DNA from 3 places in the Salinivibrio proteolyticus genome. Region 2 is predicted to be linked to each of the others. Evidence: predicted binding sites of a transcription regulator. Region 2 holds the regulator's gene; each other region holds the start of a gene.
The links. The regulator MetJ, encoded in region 2, represses methionine synthesis genes. The targets are predictions, from matches to a motif close to TTAGACNTNTANANGTCTAA.
Positions count from the first base shown of each region.

Region 1: a site for MetJ is predicted at 1,702-1,721, ahead of metK (methionine adenosyltransferase). Genes of this name have one in related genera too.
Region 3: a site for MetJ is predicted at 3,044-3,063, ahead of metH (methionine synthase). Genes of this name have one in related genera too.

Region 1 is NZ_CP114584.1:2,549,526-2,557,928, forward strand. It holds gene N7E60_RS11945 (ligand-gated channel protein) at 1-507, opposite strand, end outside; gene N7E60_RS11950 (LysR family transcriptional regulator) at 679-1,617, shown strand; gene metK (methionine adenosyltransferase) at 1,793-2,947, shown strand; gene N7E60_RS11960 (SprT family zinc-dependent metalloprotease) at 3,091-3,594, shown strand; gene rsmE (16S rRNA (uracil(1498)-N(3))-methyltransferase) at 3,709-4,440, shown strand; gene gshB (glutathione synthase) at 4,462-5,406, shown strand; gene N7E60_RS11975 (YqgE/AlgH family protein) at 5,497-6,063, shown strand; gene ruvX (Holliday junction resolvase RuvX) at 6,060-6,488, shown strand; gene N7E60_RS11985 (PilT/PilU family type 4a pilus ATPase) at 6,485-7,603, opposite strand; gene N7E60_RS11990 (type IV pilus twitching motility protein PilT) at 7,612-8,403, opposite strand, start outside.
Region 2 is NZ_CP114584.1:225,466-233,868, forward strand. It holds gene N7E60_RS01105 (SPOR domain-containing protein) at 1-120, opposite strand, end outside; gene cytR (DNA-binding transcriptional regulator CytR) at 192-1,196, opposite strand; gene priA (primosomal protein N') at 1,376-3,574, opposite strand; gene rpmE (50S ribosomal protein L31) at 3,793-4,008, shown strand; gene N7E60_RS01125 (malic enzyme-like NAD(P)-binding protein) at 4,261-5,514, shown strand; gene metJ (met regulon transcriptional regulator MetJ) at 5,629-5,946, opposite strand; gene metB (cystathionine gamma-synthase) at 6,119-7,276, shown strand; gene N7E60_RS01140 (bifunctional aspartate kinase/homoserine dehydrogenase II) at 7,346-8,403, shown strand, end outside.
Region 3 is NZ_CP114584.1:326,068-334,470, reverse strand. It holds gene metH (methionine synthase) at 1-2,993, opposite strand, end outside; gene N7E60_RS01680 (cation:proton antiporter) at 3,175-4,467, shown strand; gene metA (homoserine O-acetyltransferase MetA) at 4,513-5,460, opposite strand; rRNA gene rrf (5S ribosomal RNA) at 5,646-5,761, opposite strand; tRNA gene N7E60_RS01665 (tRNA-Thr) at 5,769-5,844, opposite strand; rRNA gene rrf (5S ribosomal RNA) at 5,941-6,056, opposite strand; rRNA gene N7E60_RS01655 (23S ribosomal RNA) at 6,172-8,403, opposite strand, start outside.

The DNA.
Region 1 (8,403 bases), 670 kb from region 2:
GTTCCCGTGCCAATCTTGTTCACCACGACGCGTAATAATATTGATAACCCCCCCAATCGCATCCGAGCCATACAGGGTTGACATAGGGCCACGAATGACCTCAATACGTTCAATCGCTTGTAGCGGTGGCAGCCACCCCTGCTCAATACCCGGGCCGTCACTGTTAGGGCGCGTTTCACGGCTTGAGGTTCGTCGGCCATCCACCAAAATCAGGGTATATTTTGAAGCCATGCCGCGAATACTGATGTCCGTCGTATCACCACCGCCAGTCACCACCACACCCGGTACCCGTTTTAATGCGTCGGTCACATCACGATAGTAGCGCCCTTCTAACTGATCTCGGCTGATCACACTAATACTGGCAGGTGCTTTGGCAGTCACCTGCTCAAACCCAGAGGCGGTGATCACCATGGTTTCCGTGTTGGCTGCCTCAGCGGCAGAAAGTGAGGCTATAGGCATTCCCGCTAATACCATCCCAACCACTACGGGACGAAGACGACTAGACATATCTTACTCCATTATTTGATAATAATTATCATTTGATTAGTGAGAATTATTCATATTAGAGTAAGGAAACCCAGCCCTAAAACTGGAACAACTTGTTCCAGTTTTAGAACGTGAAATAAGCAAGCATTTATTTCATCTTACTGATAAAAAAGGAAAATAGGATAAGGAAGTATGCAGGACCTTGCCGCTATCCGTGCGTTCGATGCCCTTTGCCGCCATCAAAGCTTGACCGCAGCGGCTGACGCACTCCACCAGCCCAAATCGACCATTAGTCGGCGGCTGGCACAATTAGAAAGTGACCTTGGCCAAGCGTTAACCCAACGGCAGGGAAATCGGTTGGTACTCACTAAAGCCGGCGAAACCTTTTCGCGCTATTGCTCGCAAATTTTGGCTCTGGCTGAGGAAAGCCAAGAAGCCATTCACGGTCTGAATAATGAGCTAAAAGGGCCAATTGAAGTCATTTGCCATCCGGCGCTCATGCGTGGCTGGGCGGGTCCTTTACTGAATCATTTTTTAACCGAGCATCCCAAAGTGTCCATCACCTTAACCAGTGAGCTGAGTGCACAGCGTATCCAAGCGGCTGACATTGTTATCTGGGCCGACGATGTAATGCTCCCCAGCAATTGTCGCACCCAAACACTGGGTCACTGGCACTACGGCATTTACGCCTCGCCCGCGTATGTTCAGGCACATGGTCCGTTTTCACACCCCTCCGCGTTAGATGATCATGCTTGGCTGGATGTGTTTGCGTTGCGCCGACGTGGGCTCACGCTGTTTCATTCCCATCAGGCTCCCTATCATTTGAGCGCGCTTCCCAGCCGGTTTAACTGCGATATGGTTGCGATTCAAATCGATGCGATTGCCAACGGACAAGGTGTGGGCCTGCTACCCACATGGAATGCTGAAGGGTATCAGACACATCATCCAGACAAGATTATCCGCTGTTTGCCACAATGGCAGTCGGCCGCGGTACCGATTCGGTTATATAGCGCCTCGGGGCGACTGCCTTTGCGCATAGAAACACTGGTGGAGCGATTTATCACTCGTGCTCCCAAAGCGTGGACAGATGCTCAGATGGCCGATGATGTTATGCCTGTAGCCGTCGAATAACGCCTGTCCGCGCAATCGTTTGCTATACCTAGATAGATAGAGCTATGCATCAACTTGCTTGCGTTTGTCACAATTACGAATAGAATAGACGTCTAGAAGTTAAAACATCTGAGATGATCGGCGATCGATTTCGCCTCGTATCGTCGGTATTCTTGATAAACAATGAGAGTGTCACATGGCTAAGCACCTGTTTACTTCAGAGTCTGTCTCTGAAGGCCATCCAGATAAAATCGCAGACCAAATTTCAGACGCCGTTTTGGATGCAATTCTTGAGCAAGATCCAAAAGCGCGCGTTGCCTGCGAAACCTATGTAAAAACCGGCATGGTAATGGTCGGCGGCGAGATCACCACCTCAGCGTGGGTCGATATTGAAGAGCTGACACGCCAAACGGTTCGCGACATTGGCTATGTGCACTCAGACATGGGCTTTGATGCCAACTCGTGCGCGGTGCTCAACACCATTGGTAAGCAGTCGCCAGATATTAACCAAGGTGTTGACCGTGCCGATCCCAAAGATCAAGGCGCAGGCGACCAAGGCATTATGTTTGGTTACGCAACCAACGAAACCAATGTCCTTATGCCTGCCCCGATCACTTACTCGCACCGTTTGGTCGAGCGCCAAGCGCAAGCGCGTAAAGATGGCACCCTAGATTGGTTGCGTCCAGACGCCAAAAGTCAGGTCACTTTTGCGTACGACAACGGCAAGATCGTCGGCATCGATGCGGTTGTGCTTTCTACTCAGCATTGCGACAGCGTCTCTACCGAGACCCTACGTGAAGCGGTGATGGAAGAGATTATCAAGCCTGTTCTTCCTGCCGAATGGCTGACCAAAGAAACCAAGTACTTCATCAACCCAACCGGTCGTTTCGTAATTGGTGGCCCAATGGGCGACTGTGGTCTTACTGGCCGTAAAATTATCGTCGATACCTACGGCGGTGCAGCCCGTCACGGTGGTGGTGCATTCTCCGGTAAAGATCCATCGAAAGTTGACCGCTCAGCCGCCTATGCGGCACGCTATGTGGCGAAAAACATTGTCGCTGCCGGTCTGGCGGACCGCTGTGAAATCCAATTGTCTTACGCGATTGGTGTCGCCGAGCCGACTTCTATCATGGTCGAAACCTTCGGTACCGAAAAAGTGGCCCCTGAAATCATCATCAAGGCGGTGCGTGAAAACTTCGACTTGCGCCCATACGGTCTGCAGGAAATGCTTGATCTGCTACAACCGATTTATAAGCAAACCGCCGCGTATGGTCACTTTGGTCGTGATATTTTCCCTTGGGAAAAAACCGACAAAGCCGAGCTATTGCGCGAATTTGCTAAACTTGGTTAATCTTGGGCTAACGCTCATTGTGCGCAAAGAAAGGAAGGGAAGCAGCGGCTTCCCTTTTTTAATCACCCATGTGCTGTGACACGTGTTAAATGACGCATGTTACGTGACCCCAAGACGTTAACTCGAGTGAGGTAACGATTGCCATGTCCGCAGTCTATGATCCACTGGCTGATGCCGTTTTTGAACGGGTACGCGAGTGCATTGACACCGCCAACCACCAGCTCGGTATTCAACTGACTTATCCCGACACTAGCCTGTCGCTGCGGGGACGTGCCGCCGGCACGGCGCATCCCAGCCAATGGCGGTTGCGTTTTAATCCCGTGCTGCTTCAACAGTCTCCTCACGTGTTTTTTGAGGAAGTGATCCCGCATGAAGTCTGTCACCTCGTCACCTTCGCATTGTATGGACGCGTTAAGCCTCACGGCTCACAATGGCGTACCTTGATGGAAACCGTGTTTCAGGCACCAGCCAACACCACCCATCAACTCGATATTACAGCCGTTCAAGGTAAAACATTTGCCTATGCGTGCCATTGCGGGAAAGTGGCCTTAACCGTACGGCGCCACAATAAAGTGCAACGCGGTGAGGCGAGCTACCGATGTAAACGCTGTCACCAAACGCTGATGCCGGTGTCTGCCGTACTCTAGTCGCGTCTTTCTCGTCTTGGTTTTTTTCGTGTCTGTCCCCATATCAACACAAGCCTCCCAGTCACAGAACAGCGTGTTACACTGGCAACTTATTGATCACGGAACTCAAGCATTATGCGTATTCCTCGAATTTATCACCCAGACCCTTTGCCATCGCAAGGCGATGTGACGCTCACCGACGATGCGGCCAATCACATTGGACGCGTATTGCGCATGCAGCCAGGCCAAGCCGTGCTGCTTTTTGATGGCAGTGGCGCTCAGTTTCCCGCCACTTTAAGCGATGTCACTAAAAAACAAGTGTCCGTGACCATCAGTGCACGAGACGATCACAGTGTGGAGTCGCCACTTGACCTCGAGCTTGGACAAGTGATCTCGCGCGGCGAGAAAATGGAGTTCACCATTCAAAAATCGGTCGAACTGGGCGTCAATGTGATCACACCGTTGATATCAGCGCGGTGCGGCGTGAAGCTCAATGCAGAACGACTCGAGAAAAAACGCCAACAATGGCAAAAGATCGCCATTGGCGCCTGCGAACAAAGCGGCCGTAATCGCGTCCCAGAAGTTCGTCCTGTGATGATGTTGGAGGCGTGGAGCCAAGAAGCCTTTGCCGGACTGAAGCTCAACCTACATCCTCGCGCCCCATATTCCATTAATACGCTGCCAGAACGTCCATCGAAGCTACGCTTGTTGATAGGCCCCGAAGGGGGACTGTCCGATGAAGAAATCGCCATGACGCGCGATTGTGACTTTAAAGAAATTTTACTCGGCCCCCGCGTATTGCGGACCGAAACCGCCGCACTGACGGCCATTACCGCTTTGCAGGTTCGTTTCGGTGATTTGGGTTAGTTGGCGAACAGGAGAATCAAGATGAAAATTGGTGTAGTGATGGATCCGATCTCGGCCATCAATGTAAAAAAAGATTCCACGTTTGCCATGATGTTGGCAGCACAAAAACGCGGTTGGGAAGTGCATTATATCAACATGGATGATATGTCGATGTTGCAAGGTGCGCCGTACGCGAAAACCCATCAAGTCTCGCTACAAGACGATCCGAACGATTGGTATCAAATTACCCACACTCAAACACAGCCACTGAGTGCGTTTGATGCCATCCTGATGCGTAAAGATCCTCCGTTTGATACCGAATATATTTACGCGACCTATATGCTCGAGCGTGCCGAGCAGGCGGGTGTATTGATTGTTAACAAACCGCAGAGCTTGCGCGATTGCAATGAAAAGCTGTATACCGCCTGGTTCCCAGAACACACTCCGACCACATTAGTGACCCGTCGTGCCGACGAGATCAAAGCATTCCAAGCCGAACATGGCGATGTGATTTTAAAACCGCTCGATGGCATGGGCGGCGCATCTATCTTTCGAGTCAAACAAGGCGATCCGAACCTGTCGGTAATTATTGAAACCCTGACCGAGCACGGCAGCCGTTTTTGCATGGCGCAAACTTTCGTGCCTGATATCAGCAATGGCGACAAACGTATCTTAGTGGTCGATGGTGAGCCGGTGCCGTACTGCTTGGCGCGTATTCCTGCCGATGGCGAAACACGTGGTAACCTTGCCGCTGGTGGACGTGGTGAAGCCCGCCCCTTATCCCCTACCGATTGGGCGATTGCGCGCGCGGTTGCGCCAACACTTAAAGAGAAAGGCTTAATTTTTGTCGGCCTTGATGTCATTGGCGACAAGCTGACTGAAATCAACGTCACCAGCCCCACCTGCATCCGCGAAATTGATGCAGCGTATGATATCTCGATTGGTGATTTGCTGATGGATGCCATTGCAACACGTTGCCAAGGGTAAGTCAGTGGGCGCATTTAATGCGCCTATTTTCACCTAACTTTGTTTTTTAGCGCATACTCAAAGTACGCGCCTCAACGGGAGAACGGCGATATGAATCTGAAAAATCATTTTTTAGTCGCAATGCCAAGCATGACCGATAGCCGTTTTCAACATGGTGTGATTTACGTGTGTGAACATAATGATGACGGCGCGATGGGATTGATGATCAATCAGCCTATCAATATCTCGGTGGGCAAAATGCTCGACCAAATCGAGGTTGAGCGCCAGCTTCCGCTCTCACAAGCCAAAGATAGCCTGGCGCAACCCGTACTGTTTGGTGGCCCAGTGTCGGAAGATCGCGGCTTTGTGCTCCACCGTGCAGATCGAAGCTTTGGCACGAGCATCCCACTGTCTGATGATCTTGCGGTCACTACTTCCAAAGACATACTGTCTATTTTGGGGACCGATGAGCAGCCCGACCAATTTATTGTCGCGCTCGGCTATGCCGGGTGGGAGCCCGGGCAGCTTGAGCTGGAGTTAGCCGAAAACAGCTGGTTAACCTTGGAAGCCGATCCCAAAGTGATTTTTGACACTCCCCTTAGTGAGCGTTGGCAAAAAGCCCTTGATCAACTGGGGATCAACGCGGCGAATTTATCTTCAGAAATAGGACACGCATGACTTCACACACCGTGCTTGGGTTTGATTATGGCGTCAAAAGTATTGGCGTTGCGATCGGTCAATCGTTAACGGGAACTGCACGCCCTCTATGTGCATTAAAAGCCCGCGATGGGATCCCCAATTGGGAAGAGATCGCGTCATTACTCAAAGAGTGGCAACCCGATGTTTTGGTGGTCGGCTTGCCACTTGACTTGAATGGTGAACCACTAGAGACCATCACCCCGCGCGCCCGCAAGTTTGCCAACCGTCTGCATGGACGTTTTGGTTATCCTGTCGAGCTGCACGACGAACGGCTTTCAACCCGAGAAGCCCGTGCAGCATTGTTTGAACGTGGTGGTTATAAGGCGCTACAAAAAGGCGCGGTCGATGCACAATCTGCGGTGGTGATTATCGAAAGTTGGTTTGAACGCCAATACGCCGATTAATCCAGCGAGCCCGCTCTTTCAATCCGTACATGATCCAGTGCGCTGCCCGGCGCACTATGCTTAGCACCGGTTTTGATCATCAACTTCAATTCATTGGCCGAGTCCGCATGTCGCAGCGCCTCATCCTCGCTGATACTCCCTTGCACATAAAGCGCATACAGCGATTGATCAAAGGTCTGCATACCAAAATGCTCCCCGCTCAACATGGCTTTTTTCAACGCGTGTAGTTCACCATTACGGATCAGCTCTGCCACATGCGCGTTATTGATCAATAATTCAAAGGCACCATGCCGCCCAACCCCATTCACACCTGGTACCAACTGTTGAGCGATAACACCTTTTAAGTTCATCGACAAATCAAACAAAAAGGTCTCTCGCTGTGCTTTAGGCATCAAGTGTAATACCCGCTCCAGTGCTTGATAAGCGTTATTCGCATGTAAGGTGGCCAAGCAAAGATGGCCCGTTTCCGCAAACTGCAGCGCGAAGTTCATGGTTTCTGGCGTTCGTATTTCACCAATTACCACCATATCTGGCGCTTGCCTGAGCGCATTTTTTAGCGCTGTTTCATAATCTTGGGTATCGATACCAATTTCGCGTTGGCTGACAATGCATTGCTGATGCTCATGAACAAATTCAATCGGATCTTCAACCGTTAGGATATGGCCTTGCCCATAGTGATTACGAAACCCCATCATCGCCGCCATGGTTGTCGACTTACCCGACCCCGTCGCCCCAACCACTAAGACCAAGCCTCGCTTTTGCATCGCAAGCTCTTCGAGCACCACTGGGGTGCCTAACGATGGCAAACGCGGAATCTCGGTTTCTATGCGGCGGATCACCATACTGGGCATATCACGCTGCCAATAAGCACTGATCCGAAAACGCCCAACACTGCGTTTTACCGCAAAGTTCGCTTCCCGCGTGGTAATAAATTGCTGCTTTTGTTCCTCGTTCATCGCACTGTTCAACATGACGTTGATTGCCGCCAGCGACAACGGCGAAGACAGAGGTTTTAAGCGTCCATCCACCCGTAACATCACAGGCGCATCCACAGAAATATACGCATCCGAGGCGGTGTGCTCTTGCATCGCCACCAGCACACTACTAAGTTTCATGCTTCCTCCTAAAGCGCACGTAATACGCGATCGCGTTGTTCCGGCGCGATCGTCCCTTGCCCGACTAAATCGGCCAGTGCTTGCTCCATGGTTTGCATCCCTTGATTGGAGCCGGTTTGAATCATCGACACCATTTGCGCTACCTTATCCTCACGGATGAGGTTACGAATCGCTGGGCTTGCGATCATGATTTCATGCGCGGCCACGCGCCCACCTTGCGCTGTTTTTATCAGCTGCTGAGACACAACCGCCCGCAGTGAGGCCGAAAGCATCGAGCGGACCAGCGGCTTATCACTGCCGGGAAAGACATCAATAATACGGTCGACTGTTTTTGCTGCGCTTGAGGTATGCAAGGTGCCGAATACCAGATGTCCAGTTTCCGCCGCCGTTAACGCCAAACTAATGGTATCGAGATCTCGCAGCTCTCCTACCAAAATCACATCGGGATCTTCACGCAACGCCGAACGCAGCGCTTGCTGAAACGATAAGGTATCGCGCTTCACTTCACGCTGATTAATCAAACTTTGTTGTGGGTGATGGATAAACTCAATCGGGTCTTCGATGGTGAGAATATGCTTAGGTGCGTGGCGGTTAATATGATCAACCATGGCCGCCAATGTGGTGGACTTCCCCGAGCCCGTCGGGCCGGTGACCAACACTAATCCATTTGAGAGCCGAGCAAAATCCGCAAAAATCTCGGGGGCATGGAGATCCGCCAAACTGGGGACTGTCTCGGGGATCACCCGAAATACCGCCGCGCAGCCGTGTTGCTGATGAAATGCATTAACCCGAAAACGTCC
Region 2 (8,403 bases):
CACGAGCGCGATCGCAAGCAGTGCCCATTTTAGCGGGAAACCTTTACGAGCCGGTGGTTGGCGACGGGAGTTTTTTTTGCGTGGCGCTTTGCCACGTTTGACGTAATCACGAGTTGCCACAGCAAATAATCAAATCAAGAAGCCAGTAAAGCGCTCATGTTACTGGCTTCAACCCGTGCTGACTAGTCTTACTATCGAGACGGGGGCGCGACACTCTCACGGATCACCAATTTGGCATCCAGTAAGCGAGAGCCAGCGTTCACATCTCGTCCGCGTAAGATACTGAGTAACATCAGCATTGCTTGACGACCAATGTCATAGCGAGGCTGTGATACCGTGGTAAGCGGTGGATCGCAGTACTCAGCGAATTGAATGTCATCAAAGCCGACAATAGAAATATCTTGCGGTACACGCATGCCCAAGCGTTTTGCCTGCTGCATGGCACCCACTGCCATCACATCACAATGACAGAATACGGCGGTGGGGGGCTCAGGCAGGGATAACAGGCTTGTCATGGCGCGAGCACCAGATGCAAAACTGAAATCCCCAGTCACACTGTAGGCGGGGTTAACCGTGATCCCAGCTCGGCGCAGTGCTTGCTGGTAGCCTTGGGTGCGGAACTGTGTCAGTGCCGTATGGGTTGCGCCGGTAATGTTGGCAATACGGGTATGCCCCACTTGGGTAAGGTAGTTGACTGCCTCGAATGCCGCGGTGAGGTTGTCGATATGCACGGTAGGCAACTCGAGCTCTGGCGCATATTCACAGGCCATCACCAAAGGGGGAAGATTCTTTTGCTCTGGCTTGCTGACATCAAATGGGACATCCGTGCCCAAGAGCAGCATGCCGTCGGCTTGCTTGGTAAAGACTAAATTCACAAAGGAGTTTTCACGGTTTTGCTGCTGGGCGCTGTCGCCAAGCAAGACCAAGTAGCCGTGTTCCATCGCCGCTTCTTCGATACCGCGAATGATCTCACTAAAGTAGGGATCGCAGATATCCGGAATGATCGCGACAATGGTCTTAGACTCATTGCGGCGAAGATTGCGCGCGAGTGAATTGGGGGAGTAGCCAGCTTCAACCACGGCCTGTTCGACCTTCTTACGCGTGGATGCAGACACCTTTTCAGGGTTCATCAGTGCGCGTGAGACCGTGGCAGTAGATACACCGGCAATGTGGGCAACGTCCTTCATTGTCGCCATAATGACAGTCCTCTTGTTGTCTGAGTTAGTCAGATCAGTAAGTTATTCACTCCTCTGACCTGTCTAGGATGCGTCAATTTGCGAAGGTATTCTACCTAGGCTTGGCCCATATAAATACGAACAAGCTAACACTTATTGCAAAGAAATCGTGATATACGTCGCTTTAATGCAAGGGAATGTTAAGAAAGGTCTTGCGGCTCAACATCTAATGACCATCTAACTTTGCGTGACAAGGGCAATTGTTGGATGACGGGCAAGGCAACGGTGAGCCATTGTTGCATCACTTTTCGTGACGGTGCCTGGATCAGCAGTTGCCAGCGATAACGCCCTGCGCGTCGCGCCATCGGCGCAGGCATCGGCCCCATAATGTGTACCTCATCATATTGAATGGGTGAGGCGGCCAAGGTTTGTCGGACTTGCTGTAAAAATTGCTGCACGCTGTTGTCCTCATGCCCTTCGGCACGAAACAGGCTTAAGAAGGTATAAGGGGGCAGCCACGCTTGGCGACGTTCTGCCAATGCAGAGTCAGCAAACGCCTGATAACCCTTGTGGATGAGCGCTTGAATGAGACTGTGCTCAGGGTGGTGGGTTTGCAAAATCACCGTACCGGGTTTGCTGGCGCGGCCAGCTCGCCCGGCGACTTGTACCATCAACTGCGCGAGACGCTCTGGGGCACGGAAGTCATTGCTGAACAAGGCGCCATCCACATCGACAAGCGCCACTAAGGTGACATTGGGAAAGTGGTGACCCTTCGCAAGCATTTGGGTGCCGAGTAGGATTTGATACTCACCTTTTTCGATGCCGGCGAGATAGCTCTCTAAGCTGCCTTTGCGTCGGGTATTGTCGCGATCGATACGGACTGTATTGTAGTCGGGAAACAGTTCGCCCAGCTGGGCTTCGAGTTGCTCGGTCCCCACGCCTACACTGATCAGCTGTGTCGAACCACAATCCCCACATTGGGGCGGCACGCGTTTTTGATGCCCGCAATGGTGGCAGCGTAACTCTTGATGCTGTTGGTGGAGGGTGTAGTAGGCATCACAGCGTTGACAACTGGCGAGCCAGCCACATTCGTGACACATCATTGCAGGCGCATAACCACGGCGGTTTAAAAACAACATCACCTGATTTCCCTGCTGAAGATGCTGACGCATTTCGGCAATTAAGGGCGCCGATAAGCCCGCCTCAAGATGGTGGCCTTTGATGTCGAGCACCCCTTGGCGGGCGGTGACTGCATTGCCCGGACGTTGGGTTAAGCGTAAGTATTGGTATTTTCCCGTTTGTGCATTGTGTAGCGTTTCCAACGACGGTGTTGCCGAACCGAGCACTACAGGTATCTTTTCTTCATGACCGCGCATTACCGCCAGATCGCGTGCATGGTAGCGAAAGCTGTCTTGCTGCTTATATGAGGGATCGTGCTCTTCATCAATAATGATGATGCCAAGGTTCGCCATCGGGGTGAAAAGTGCTGAGCGTGTTCCAATCACAATTGCGGCTTGATTGTCGCGAGCCGCCAGCCATGCGCTAAGTCGCTCTGTATCATTGAGCCCCGAATGCATCACGGTAACCGGGACGTTAAAGCGGCGTTCGAATCGGCGGATGGTCTGTGGGGTGAGGCCAATTTCGGGCACCAATATTAACGCCTGCTCGCCACGCGCTAAAACCGGCTCTAAGACGTTTAAATACACTTCGGTTTTGCCCGAGCCGGTAATACCTTCTAAAAGCACACAGGCAAAGCCATCGCTGGCGTTGATGGTGGCAACGGCCATGGCTTGTTCATGGTTCAGTGAGGGCTTGTCTTCACTGATGGCAAAATGCCGTGCCCAAGCTTTACCTTCAAGCGGTGGGGTGTAAGGCGCGATCCAGCCTTTGTCCACCAAGGTATTAATCACAGCGGGGGTAATGTCTTGCTCCACGAGGTCGGCATGCGGGGTAGGGCCGTGAGTGAGCAGGGTTAACACACGCGCTTGCTTTGGCGCGCGGGTAAGCCCGGTCACCGGTTGATTCTGTCCGGCTTCGGTCAATTGCCACCATTTTTGCTGCTTGAGCGCTGCGGGTCGACCTTTGCGCAGTAGCGTCGGCATCACGGCGCCCATCGCATCGCCAAGTGGATGATGATAAAAGCGACTTGCCCATTGCAACAGGTGATAGACGGCAGGAGTCCAAAGTGGCGCGTCATCCAATACCTCAGTGATCGCCTTGACTTGATGGGCGGCAACACTAGGTGTGGTGGTGATGGCAGTGACAATGCCGACCTTATGCTGGCGACCAAAAGGCACCTTCACACGTGCTCCCACCACAGGGACGTGTTCGGTAATCCGGTAATCAAAAGTTTTCGCCAGCGGGACCGGTAAGGCCACTTGTGCAAACTGTTCCATCACAACATCTTATCGGCTAACAAGACGCTCAGTGTAACGGCTTGACCCAGGTAGGCAAAGCCTTGTTGTTGGATACAAGGTGATGGGCGACTGCACAAAAAAGTTGCGAAATCGAGGTCGCTTGATTAGAATTGCGCGCCTTAGAAAATGTTTGTTAACGACGTGTGGTGCCCGGCTTAGGATCGGGAGAGCGACACGGCCTTCACTATGAGGTTATCCCTATGAAAGCTGGTATCCATCCAGAGTACAAAGCTGTCACTGCTAAGTGTTCTTGCGGTAACGAATTCGCGTTCAACACCACTCTTGGTAAAGACATCAACCTAGACGTGTGTGACAAATGTCACCCATTCTACACTGGTAAGCAACGTATCGTTGACACCGGTGGTCGTGTTGACCGCTTTAAGAAGCGTTTCGGTGCCCTTAGCAGCAAAAAATAAGCCGCTAACAGCCGAATGCGAAAAAGGGGTGCGAAAGCGCCCCTTTTTTGATCCCGTCGTCACCTTTTTAACGTCTAGAGGTCGGAGGTTAACGTTCGGGGCCGTTTTAGACTGGTGGACCTTTAGCCACTGCGTTAACATCGTTTATCTTGCTCGAATCTACCCTGTGGTTTGAGTATAGCGTTGCTGATATCAGCAGTCTTCCCAGCTGATATTGGTGCATCCCTTCACGATAATAACTAGGAACACTACATGTCGGACGATAAACGCCAGCAAGCGCTGGATTATCATGCATACCCTACTCCCGGAAAAATCTCTGTTGAATTGAGCAAGCCTGCTGACTCGGCGGCGGATCTGGCGTTGGCATACAGCCCAGGCGTTGCAGAGCCGGTCCGTGAAATCGCTCAAAACCCAGACGCTGTGTATCAATACACCGCAAAGGGCAACATGGTTGCGGTGATCTCAAACGGTACCGCCATTTTGGGATTGGGTAACTTAGGGCCAATGGCCTCAAAGCCCGTCATGGAAGGTAAAGCTTTATTGTTCAAGCGTTTTGCTGGCTTGGACTCGATCGACATTGAAGTCAAACACCGTACTATCGATGAATTCGTGGATACCGTTGCGAATATCGCGGATACCTTTGGGGGCATCAACCTTGAAGACATCAAAGCGCCGGATTGCTTTGAAATTGAAAAACAGCTGATTGAACGTTGTGAAGTGCCTGTTTTTCACGATGATCAGCACGGTACCGCGATTGTTACCGCGGCGGGTATGCTGAATGCCCTTGAGCTGCAAGGTAAAGATATTCGTGAAGCCACCATTGTGTGCCTTGGTGCTGGTGCAGCGGCTGTTGCCTGCATGGAGCTATTGATCAAATGTGGCGCGCAACGCGAAAAAATCTACATGCTGGATCGCAAAGGCGTGATCCACACCCGTCGTGACGACATCAATAAGTACAAGCAATTGTTTGCCAACAATACCGACAAACGTACCCTCGAAGATGTGATTGAGGGCGCTGATTTGTTTGTGGGTGTGTCAGGGCCAGACTTGCTCTCGCCAGAGGCACTAAAACTGATGGCCGATAAGCCGGTTGTTTTTGCCTGCTCGAACCCAGACCCTGAAATTAATCCAGAGGTCGCGCATCAAGTCCGTGATGATTTGATCATGGGAACAGGGCGCTCGGATTATCCAAACCAAGTCAACAACGTACTCTGCTTCCCGTTTATTTTCCGTGGAGCGTTGGATGTGCGTGCCAGTGAAATTAATGATGCAATGAAACTGGCGGCCGTTGAGGCGATCCGTGGTTTGGCGAAAGAGCCTGTCCCACAATCGGTATTGGACGCGGCAGGTGTTGATGCGCTGCATTTTGGCCCGGATTACATTATTCCTAAGCCAATGGATGCACGCTTATTGCCACGCGTGGCTCGCGCGGTGGCACTTGCAGCGGTTGAAACTGGCGTCGCCCGTATCGAGATGCCAGACAACTATATGCTCGACAAGGCGTAACATGCTCGACAAGGCATAATGCGTGAGCGTTAGGAAAAACGTGCTCTCATAAAACCTGAAAAGGTTGTGCCGAGCATCGATGATGACAAAAAACCCGCCAATCGGCGGGTTTTTTTAGTATTCGCTATCGTCGAACTCGATACCTAGTTCTTTCATGATCTGACGCGCTTCAGCAGGAATGCTGTCAGGCTTGTCTTTGCGAATATCGTCATCGGTTGGCAATGGCTGGCCGGTATAAGCATGCAAAAATGCTTCACACAGCAGCTCACTGTTGGTCGCGTGACGCAGGTTATTAACCTGACGGCGTGTCCGCTCGTCAGTGAGAATTTTTAAAACTTTAAGTGGGATAGAAACGGTGATTTTTTTCACCTGCTCCTTTTTCTTACCATGCTCGGCATACGGATTAATGTAATCGCCGTTCCACTGCGCCATGTCTCACCTATCTTGATTATTGAATACCCAGAATGATGCTGCGGAGATTCTAGCTATATTAACCGCCACATGCAAAGCTGTATAGACGTCTAGAAGTGTTGACGTCTCAAAAAGTGCAGGGTAAGGTGAGGATAACAACGCTGGCTCGCGCACCACATCGCAAGGATGAACCATGACCCGAAAAAAAACTGACACCATCGCTGTAAGAACTGGCATTGGCACCGACACGCAACATCATGCGGTGGTTCCCCCTTTATATCTCTCGACCAATTATCGCTTTCCCGCGTTGGGGGATGTGCCCACCTATGACTATGCACGCGGAGGTAATCCGACCCGCGCCCAGCTAGAGCAAGCATTGACTGACTTAGAAGGCGGCGCGGGAGCCGTGGTAACCAACTGCGGGATGGCCGCGATTAATTTGGTGTTATCGCTATTGAAGACGGGTGACAAAATTGTGGCCCCGCATGACTGTTATGGTGGCACGTATCGCTTGCTTGAGTCCCGATCCAAGCAGGGAATTTGGCAGGTTAAATTTGTCGACCAATCCGATCCAGACGCCTTGGCGAGCGCCTTGGCAGAATCACCGACGTTGGTGCTGGTGGAAACTCCATCTAACCCCCTGCTGCGCGTGGTCGATATTGCCGATATTTGCCAACAAGCGCATCAAGTCGGTGCTTGGGTGGTGGTCGACAACACTTTTTTATCTCCTGCTTTACAGCAACCACTTGCGCTAGGGGCCGACATGGTGGTGCATTCGACCACCAAATTTATTAATGGGCATTCTGATATTGTCGGTGGCGCGGTTATTGCAGCAACCAGTGAGCTTGCTGAAACTTTAGCGTGGTGGGGCAACTGTATAGGAGCCACGGGCAACGCGTTTGACAGTTATATGACATTGCGAGGGTTGCGTACCTTAGGCGCACGGGTTAAACAACACCAGCAAAACACGCAAGCGGTACTCGCCTATTTGCAAACGGTTCCTGCTGTGCGCCAACTCTATTATCCGGGACTCACGACCCATCCGGGTCACGAAATTGCTGCCCGTCAGCAATCAGGCTTTGGTAGTATGCTGAGCTTGGAATTGGATACCGACAGTGACGGGGTGGCGCGTTTTATCGCAGGCCTTTCGCTATTTGCTTTAGCAGAGTCGTTAGGCGGTGTAGAAAGCTTGGTCACACACCCAGGCTCCATGACACATCGGGCGATGAGTGATGCAGCGCAAGCGGAAGCGGGTATCGCACCGACCTTGCTGCGCTTTTCAATCGGATTGGAAGATGCGGATGATCTCATCGCTGATTTGGCCAACGCTTTTGCGGCATTGGCCGCGTAACCTGAACAACGTTACGGCGCTGTTCATTGCTTTACCCTGATATTTGGTTAGACAAAGAGAGACCTTGTCATGCATGCGCAATCGACGGAGACGTCCCCTGAAGCACAACGACAACTTCATAAATTTGGCGGCAGCAGCTTAGCGTCACCCGCCTGCTATCGTCGGGTTGTCGATGTATTGACCGCCCACGCGGGCCGCCAAGATTTGATTGTGGTCTCCGCGGCAGGCAAAACCACCAACCAATTAATTGCTTATCTGGCTCAGCTCAACAAAGACGGTCGCCTCGCCCATGAAACGCTACAGACCTTGCGCGGCTTTCAGCAAGATTTAATTGAAAATCTTATTGATGGTGAAGACAAGCAGCGCCTTGTCGATGCCTTGTATGCTGACATCGCCACGATTGCGACCTTGGGTGAGGGCTCGCTGACTGACGCAGATAAGGCGCGTATTCAAGGGTTTGGCGAGGTATGGTCGGCCCGCTTACTGGCGAGCTTGCTCAGCCAGCACCAGCAACTCGCTGTGATGTTGGACTCACGTCTGTGTCTACGTGCAGAGCGAGCAGCGCAGCCAGAAGTTGATCGGGGAGCGTCTTGGCCATTGCTGAACAACCAGTTATCCCAATATGCCCACACCCAAGTGGTGATCACGGGCTTTATGGCACAAAACCAAGCGGGAGAAACCGTGCTGCTTGGCCGCAATGGCTCCGACTACTCGGCAACCATTTTAGGTGCCTTGGCCGGGGTGAGTCGGGTGACGATTTGGAGTGACGTGGCTGGGGTGTACAGTGCCGACCCGCGTCATGTCGATAATGCCTGTTTGTTACCTTTGATTCGATTGGATGAGGCGGCTGAGCTGGCACGTCTTGCTGCCCCTGTGCTCCATAGCCGCACCTTACAGCCGGTGGCGCAAAGTGCCACCGATCTTACCTTACGCTGTACGCATGCACCTGACAGTGGCTCAACCCGTATCGAACGTGTGCTCGCCTCTGGGCGTGGCGCAAAGATCATTACGGCGCTAGATGATGTCTGTCTGTTGCAGTTTGATGTCGCACGCGGCCTCGACTTTCAGGCGTTTAAGCAGGAGCTAAGCCGCACCCTGACTCAGCTCAAGCTGCAACCTCTGGCTGT
Region 3 (8,403 bases), 100 kb from region 2:
AGGCCACACACCCCTTTTGCCGCTACCAAGCCTTCTGCCTCGAAACGATCGAGCCAAGCATTGGCGTCTTGATACAAACGACGGGCTTCCTCCCCCACCAGCTCGTGATCCAAGATCGCGGGGAATTTGCCACTGAGAGACCACGTCATAAAGAAAGGCGTCCAGTCGATATACTGACGTAAGGTCGCTATCGAAACATCATCGTAAACATGGATGCCCGGCTTCGCCGGTTGCGGAGGCATATAGTTTGCCCAATCCGTTTGCCACTTGTTATCGCGAGCCTGCTCCAAGGTCACCGGTGGCGTGCGGGGCGCTTTACGCTGATGCTGCTCACGCACAGTGTCATACTCGTTGGCCAAACGCGCGACAAAATCAGGTCGCTGCGTCTCGGATAATAACGAGGAGCACACCCCAACCGCACGCGACGCGTTGGGTACATAGACCACGGGCGCATGGTAATGCTGCTCAATTTTCACCGCGGTATGGGCTTTGGAGGTGGTCGCACCGCCAATCAGCAGAGGAATATCAAACCCTTGTCGCTCCATCTCTTTCGCCACGTTCACCATCTCATCTAACGATGGGGTGATCAGACCCGACAGACCAATAATGTCGACGTTTTCTTCTCGAGCCACCGACAGGATTTTATCGGTCGGCACCATCACGCCAAGATCAATAATCTCAAAGTTATTACACTGCAGCACCACGCCCACAATGTTTTTGCCAATGTCGTGTACATCGCCTTTGACGGTGGCAAGCAGGATCTTGCCATTAGTCTGCCCTTGCTGCTTTTCAGCGTTGATGTAAGGTTCAAGGTACGCCACCGCTTGCTTCATCACCCGAGCCGACTTCACCACTTGTGGCAGGAACATCTTGCCTTCGCCAAACAAGTCCCCAACCACGTTCATGCCCGCCATCAACGGGCCTTCAATGACTTCTAGGGGTTTACTCGCTGCCGCGCGAGCCAGCTCGGTATCTTCAACAATAAATTCTGTAATGCCTTTGACCAGTGCATGTTCCAGCCGCTTTTCTACTGGCCAGCTACGCCACTCCGCGGTTTCCGCGACCTCGCTCTCACCACTATCACGATAGCTGTCGGCGATCTCCAATAACCGCTCCGTGGCACCATCGTCTTTGTTGAGCACCACATCTTCTACTGCCAAGCGCAGCGATTCAGGCAAATCATCATAGATGGCTAACTGGCCCGCATTGACGATCCCCATGTCCATGCCATTTTTGATGCAGTGATACAAAAACACCGCATGAATAGCCTCACGGACGGGGTTGTTGCCTCGAAACGAAAACGACACATTTGAGACACCGCCAGAGATCATGGCATGCGGTAACGTTTGCTTGATATCAGCCACGGCGTTGATGAAGTCGACCGCGTAGTTATTGTGCTCATCAATGCCGGTGGCAACCGCAAAGATATTGGGATCGAAGATAATGTCTTCCGGCGGAAAACCGACTTGCTCGACCAGAAGATGATAGGCCCGCGTACAGATTTCTACTTTTCGTGCCTGAGTATCGGCCTGTCCTTGCTCATCAAACGCCATCACTATCACCGCTGCACCATAGCGACGGACTAAACGTGCTTGGTGAAGAAAGGCTTCTTCTCCTTCTTTGAGCGAAATAGAGTTGACGATGCCTTTCCCTTGAATGCACTTAAGGCCAGCTTCAATCACCTCCCATTTGGAGGAGTCAATCATCACGGGCACACGGGCGATATCCGGCTCGGCCGCGCAAAGATTGAGAAATCGCACCATGGCCTTTTCGGCATCCAACATGCCCTCATCCATATTGATATCGATGATTTGGGCGCCGTTTTCCACTTGCTGCAATGCCACTTCAAGCGCTTCGTCATATTGCTCTTCAACGATTAAACGTTTAAAGCGTGCTGAGCCGGTCACATTGGTGCGCTCACCCACATTAACGAACAAGCTATCGCCATTAATGGTTAGTGGCTCGAGTCCAGATAAGCGACAGGCGACGGGATGAGCCGGCAAGGGGCGAGGAGGATGCGTCGCAACAACATCACTGATCGCTTGAATATGTTCGGGGGTGGTCCCGCAACAGCCACCGACCAAGTTGATAAAGCCAGATGCCGCCCACTCATCAATGTGTGTCGCCATCTGTTCAGGAGAGAGATCATATTCGCCAAAGGCGTTGGGCAACCCCGCGTTCGGGTGGACAGAGACAAAGCCCTCACAAATGTCGCTCAGCTCTTTAACGTATTGGCGCAATTCCGCCGGCCCGAGCGCGCAGTTCAAGCCAAAAGACAGTGGCTCGACATGACGCAACGAGTGATAAAAAGCGGCGGTGGTTTGTCCGGATAAGGTACGCCCAGATGCATCAGTGATGGTGCCGGAGATCATAATGGGCAGGCGCAAACCACGAGTATCAAAGACCTTCTCCACCGCAAACGCACAGGCTTTGGCGTTCAAGGTATCAAAGATGGTCTCCAACATGATGATATCTACACCGCCCTCAATGAGGGCTTCGGTAGACTCAGCATACACGTCGACTAACTGATCAAAACTGACATTGCGAAAGCCCGGGTCATTCACATCCGGTGAAATTGAGCACGTTCGATTAGTGGGCCCTAACACACCCGCGACAAAGCGGGGTTTAGTTGGCGTTTTCGCCGTCCACGTATCAGCAACCTCACGCGCAAGCCGAGCGGCCGCTAAGTTGATTTCCGCACTCAGCGCTTGCATGTCGTAATCGGCCATCGCGATTCGGGTGGCGTTAAAGGTATTGGTTTCAATAATGTCCGCGCCCGCAGCCAGATAATCACTATGTAGGGCAGCGATTTTATCGGGTTGAGTCAGCACCAGAAGGTCATTGTTACCTTTTACATCACAGTGCCAATCTTTGAAACGCGCGCCACGATAATCGGCCTCATTGAGCCCTAGCCCCTGAATCATGGTGCCCATACCACCATCGATTACCAAAATACGTTCGCGCAGTTGCTGTGTCAGTCGGTCCATACTCATTACGCTTATCATCTTCCTCATTGCGATAATTTCATCCTACCACAGCGAAAATGGAAATCTAGACGTCTATTTAAATGAATTAATATTGATCTATTTCAAATCTGCTGTTCGTTTTGGAAGCGATTTCTATTAATATTTTGTAACTCTTTTTTCCACTCCCTAGCCGTATCAGGAATGATGTATGTCAACCTACGCTATCCTCAGCTTTATGGCCGCTGCCGCCATTATCATCGCGTTTATTAACAGTAAAATTAGCCGCGTCCAAACCACCATCGCAATCACGGCGGGTGCACTTTTACTGTCTTTAGGGATAGTGATTGCCGGTCAGTATCAAGCCCTGCCTCTAAAGGCGATTGCCGCGCAAACCTTAGGGGATATTCATTTTGAGGAGTTTCTCCTTGAGGGCGTGCTTGGCTTTCTACTTTTTGCTGGAGGGTTGGGCGTCAAACTGCCTTCGTTTTCAGACCAAAAATGGGAAATCACCACTCTTGCACTCGGTGCGACGCTGCTCTCCGTGTTTTTAGTTGGATCTGGTGTGTGGGGCGTGTTCCAACTGATTGGGGTACAATTTGATTATATTTACTGCTTACTTTTCGGCGCCCTTATCTCACCCACGGACCCCATTGCCGTGCTTGCGATTGTCAAAAAATTACATGCCCCCATGCGTATTACCACCCAAATCGAAGGCGAGTCGTTGTTTAACGATGGTTTTGGCTTGGTGGTGTTTGTGACTATTTTCACCCTCGCATTCGGACATCAAAACCCAACCTTGGCGGGCACCCTGTCGCTGTTTGCGCAAGAAGCGATTGGCGGCATATGTTACGGCCTAGTTTTAGGCTATGCCTTTCACCGTTTGATTTGTGCCACTAACGATCACTCCATGGAGCTGTTGCTCACTTTAGCCATTCCCAGTGCTGGCTATGTGCTCGCCGATATGCTGCATGTTTCCGGACCACTGGCAATGGTCGTCTCCGGGATCATGATCGGTAACTGGACCCGCTTTATTGGCTTTTCCAAAGAAAGTGAAGATCACCTCGACCATTTCTGGGAACTGGTCGATGAATTTCTTAACAGCTTACTGTTCTTGCTCATCGGCTTAAGCTTGTTGCAAATCACCTTTCATGAAGAGGACTGGATTGTAATGGGTTGTGTCGTGCCTTTAGTGCTAGCGGCTCGCTATTTGAGTGTCAAAGCCTGCTATCTCGGTTTCCGATGCTTTCGCGAATATAACCCGTGGGCTGTGCGCATTCTCACATGGGGAGGATTGCGTGGAGGCCTCGCCTTGGCCATGGCCATGGCGGTACCAGCTGGCATTATTGTGGTCCCAGAAAAACAAATCGATGTCAGAGAGCTGATTTTGGTGATGACTTACGCGGTGGTGGTGTTTTCTATTTTGGTACAAGGCTCAACCATGACCGGCATGGTTGATAAAGCAAACGCAGTTCAAGACGAGATGGACAAGCGCCTTCAATGAACTCCGCTCCTTTGTCTATCATAAAGGCGCCAGATGGCGCCTTTTTTATTCATCAAGCGTAAAGTTAGACGCTGAAAATGTATCCAAATCGAAGGGGGTTTGCTGATAGACACAATAGTTCAGCCAATTCGCAAACAGCAGATGCCCGTGACTGCGCCAGCTCACATACGGTGGCTGAGAAGGATCGTCATCCGGGTAATAGTTAATGGGGATCACCGGCTCCATCCCCTCCTCTAAATCACGGTGATACTCATCATGCAAGGTATGCGCATCATACTCAGGATGCCCAGTGACAAACACATTGCGCTTATCTTTGGTCGCGGCCAGATACGTACCCGCCTCATTAGAGGTGGCTAAGATATCCAGATCGGTATGTTCATCCAAATAATGGGGAGAAAAGTCTGCATAACGTGAATGAGGCGCTAAGAAGCTATCATCAAAGCCGCGTAATAGCGGATGCTTAGATAACTCCCTATTTACCTGATGGCGATAAACACCTGATAGCTTTTCTTTGCGTGTTTTCTTAGGCAAATCGTAAAGTAGCTTTAATCCTGCTTGCGCTGCCCAACAGATATAGAGTGTGGAGGTGACATGTTGGTGTGCCCAATTCATCACATCCTGTAAATGCTCCCAGTAAATCACGTCCTCAAATTGCACTAAGCCGAGAGGCGCGCCTGTCACAATCAAACCATCAAAGTTACGCCCCCGCACAGCCTCAAACTGGCGATAGAAGGTATCAAGATGTTCAGTCGGCGTGTTCTTGCTTGGTCGATTGTCTATCCGTAAAAGCTCAACATCCACTTGCAAAGGGCTATTAGAGAGCAGGCGCATAAATTGCGTTTCTGTCTCGATTTTCTTTGGCATCAGGTTTAGAAGCAGGACTTTCAGCGGACGGATGTTTTGGCTTACCGCACGCGTTTCTGTCATCACAAAGATATTTTCACGCCGCAGAATATTGGTCGCGGGAAGTTGGTCCGGAATTTTAATCGGCATCACTGCCTCCTAGAGATGTTTAGACGTCCAGATATCTAATAACATAACGCAGCCCATTATGGAGCTCAAGCAATAATCACGCAGGATAAAACAATACTCTATTGAGGATAGAAAGGAATCGGTATGGAAGGACAATACGTAAAAACGAAAAAGCCCTCCGCGAATGCGGAGGGCTTAAAAATAACTCTTGGCAGTGACCTACTCTCACATGGGGAGACCCCACACTACCATCGGCGCAGCAACGTTTCACTTCTGAGTTCGGCATGGGTTCAGGTGGTGCCGTTACGCTATGGCCGCCAAGAAAATACTGGTGCTGATAGGCAGATTTGAACTGCCGACCTCACCCTTACCAAGGGTGCGCTCTACCAACTGAGCTATATCAGCGAAAACACTTCATCAAAGTCTTACACATATCTGCTTTGATGATTAAATTCGTTTTTGCCTTCAGATTTTTTCAAAAATCTGAAAACAAGAAAGCAAGCCTGGCGATGTCCTACTCTCACATGGGGAGACCCCACACTACCATCGGCGCTGCTTCGTTTCACTACTGAGTTCGGCATGGAATCAGGTGGGTCCAAAGCGCTATGGTCGCCAAGCAAAATTTGGTGTGTCTTCACTTTTCAGTCAAAACACCTAATCTAGAAAGCTGTTCGTTCTCGCCACAATCAACTGGCTTATTTCAAGTCCAACCCAAAACCTCTTGGGTGTTGTATGGTTAAGCCTCACGGGCAATTAGTACAGGTTAGCTCAACGCCTCACAGCGCTTACACACCCTGCCTATCAACGTCGTCGTCTACGACAACCCTTTAGAGAGCTCGAAGCTCTAGGGATGACTCATCTCGGGGCCAGCTTCGCGCTTAGATGCTTTCAGCGCTTATCTGTGCCGAACTTAGCTACCGGGCAATGCGTCTGGCGACACAACCCGAACACCAGCGGTTCGTCCACTCCGGTCCTCTCGTACTAGGAGCAGCTCCCCTCAATCATCCAACGCCCACGGCAGATAGGGACCGAACTGTCTCACGACGTTCTAAACCCAGCTCGCGTACCACTTTAAATGGCGAACAGCCATACCCTTGGGACCGACTTCAGCCCCAGGATGTGATGAGCCGACATCGAGGTGCCAAACACCGCCGTCGATATGAACTCTTGGGCGGTATCAGCCTGTTATCCCCGGAGTACCTTTTATCCGTTGAGCGATGGCCCTTCCATTCAGAACCACCGGATCACTATGACCTACTTTCGTACCTGCTCGAGCCGTCACTCTCGCAGTTAAGCGGGCTTATGCCATTGCACTAACCTCACGATGTCCGACCGTGATTAGCCCACCTTCGTGCTCCTCCGTTACTCTTTGGGAGGAGACCGCCCCAGTCAAACTACCCACCAGGCACTGTCCTCACCCCGGATAACGGGGCTAAGTTAGAACATCAAACATACAAGGGTGGTATTTCAAGGATGGCTCCACAGCAACTGGCGTCGCCGCTTCAAAGCCTCCCACCTATCCTACACATGTAGGCTCAATGTTCAGTGCCAAGCTGTAGTAAAGGTTCACGGGGTCTTTCCGTCTAGCCGCGGGTACACAGCATCTTCACTGCGATTTCAATTTCACTGAGTCTCGGGTGGAGACAGCGTGGCCATCATTACGCCATTCGTGCAGGTCGGAACTTACCCGACAAGGAATTTCGCTACCTTAGGACCGTTATAGTTACGGCCGCCGTTTACCGGGGCTTCGATCAATGGCTTCTCTTGCGATAACCACATCAATTAACCTTCCGGCACCGGGCAGGCGTCACACCGTATACGTCATCTTTCGATTTTGCACAGTGCTGTGTTTTTAATAAACAGTTGCAGCCACCTGGTATCTGCGACTGCCCATAGCTCCATCCGCAAGGGACTTCACCGCGGGCAGCGTACCTTCTCCCGAAGTTACGGTACCATTTTGCCTAGTTCCTTCACCCGAGTTCTCTCAAGCGCCTTGGTATTCTCTACCCGACCACCTGTGTCGGTTTGGAGTACGGTTGCTACTTACCTGAAGCTTAGAGGCTTTTCCCGGAAGCATGGCATCAATGACTTCACCACCTTGGTGGCTCGACATCGTGTCTCGGCCTTGATTTCCCGGATTTGCCTAAGAAATCAGCCTACGCACTTGAACCTGGACTACCATCGCCAGGCCCACCTAGCCTTCTCCGTCCCCCCATCGCAGTAAGCAGCAGTACGGGAATATTAACCCGTTTCCCATCGACTACGCCTTTCGGCCTCGCCTTAGGGGCCGACTTACCCTGCCCCGATTAACGTTGGACAGGAACCCTTGGTCTTCCGGCGAGGAGGTTTTTCACCCCCTTTATCGTTACTCATGTCAGCATTCGCACTTGTGATACCTCCAGCATGCCTCTCAGCACACCTTCAACAGCTTACACAACGCTCCCCTACCCAATATCCATAAGGACATTGCCGCAGCTTCGGTGTATCGCTTAGCCCCGTTACATCTTCCGCGCAGGCCGACTCGACCAGTGAGCTATTACGCTTTCTTTAAATGATGGCTGCTTCTAAGCCAACATCCTGGCTGTCTGAGCCTTCCCACATCGTTTCCCACTTAGCGATAACTTTGGGACCTTAGCTGGCGGTCTGGGTTGTTTCCCTCTCCACGACGGACGTTAGCACCCGCCGTGTGTCTCCCGGATAGTACTTACTGGTATTCGGAGTTTGCAAAGGGTTGGTAAGTCGGGATGACCCCCTAGCCTTAACAGTGCTCTACCCCCAGTAGTATTCGTCCGAGGCGCTACCTAAATAGCTTTCGGGGAGAACCAGCTATCTCCGAGTTTGATTGGCCTTTCACCCCTAGCCACAGGTCATCTCCTAACTTTTCAACGTTAGTGAGTTCGGTCCTCCAGTTGATGTTACTCAACCTTCAACCTGCCCATGGCTAGATCACTCGGTTTCGGGTCT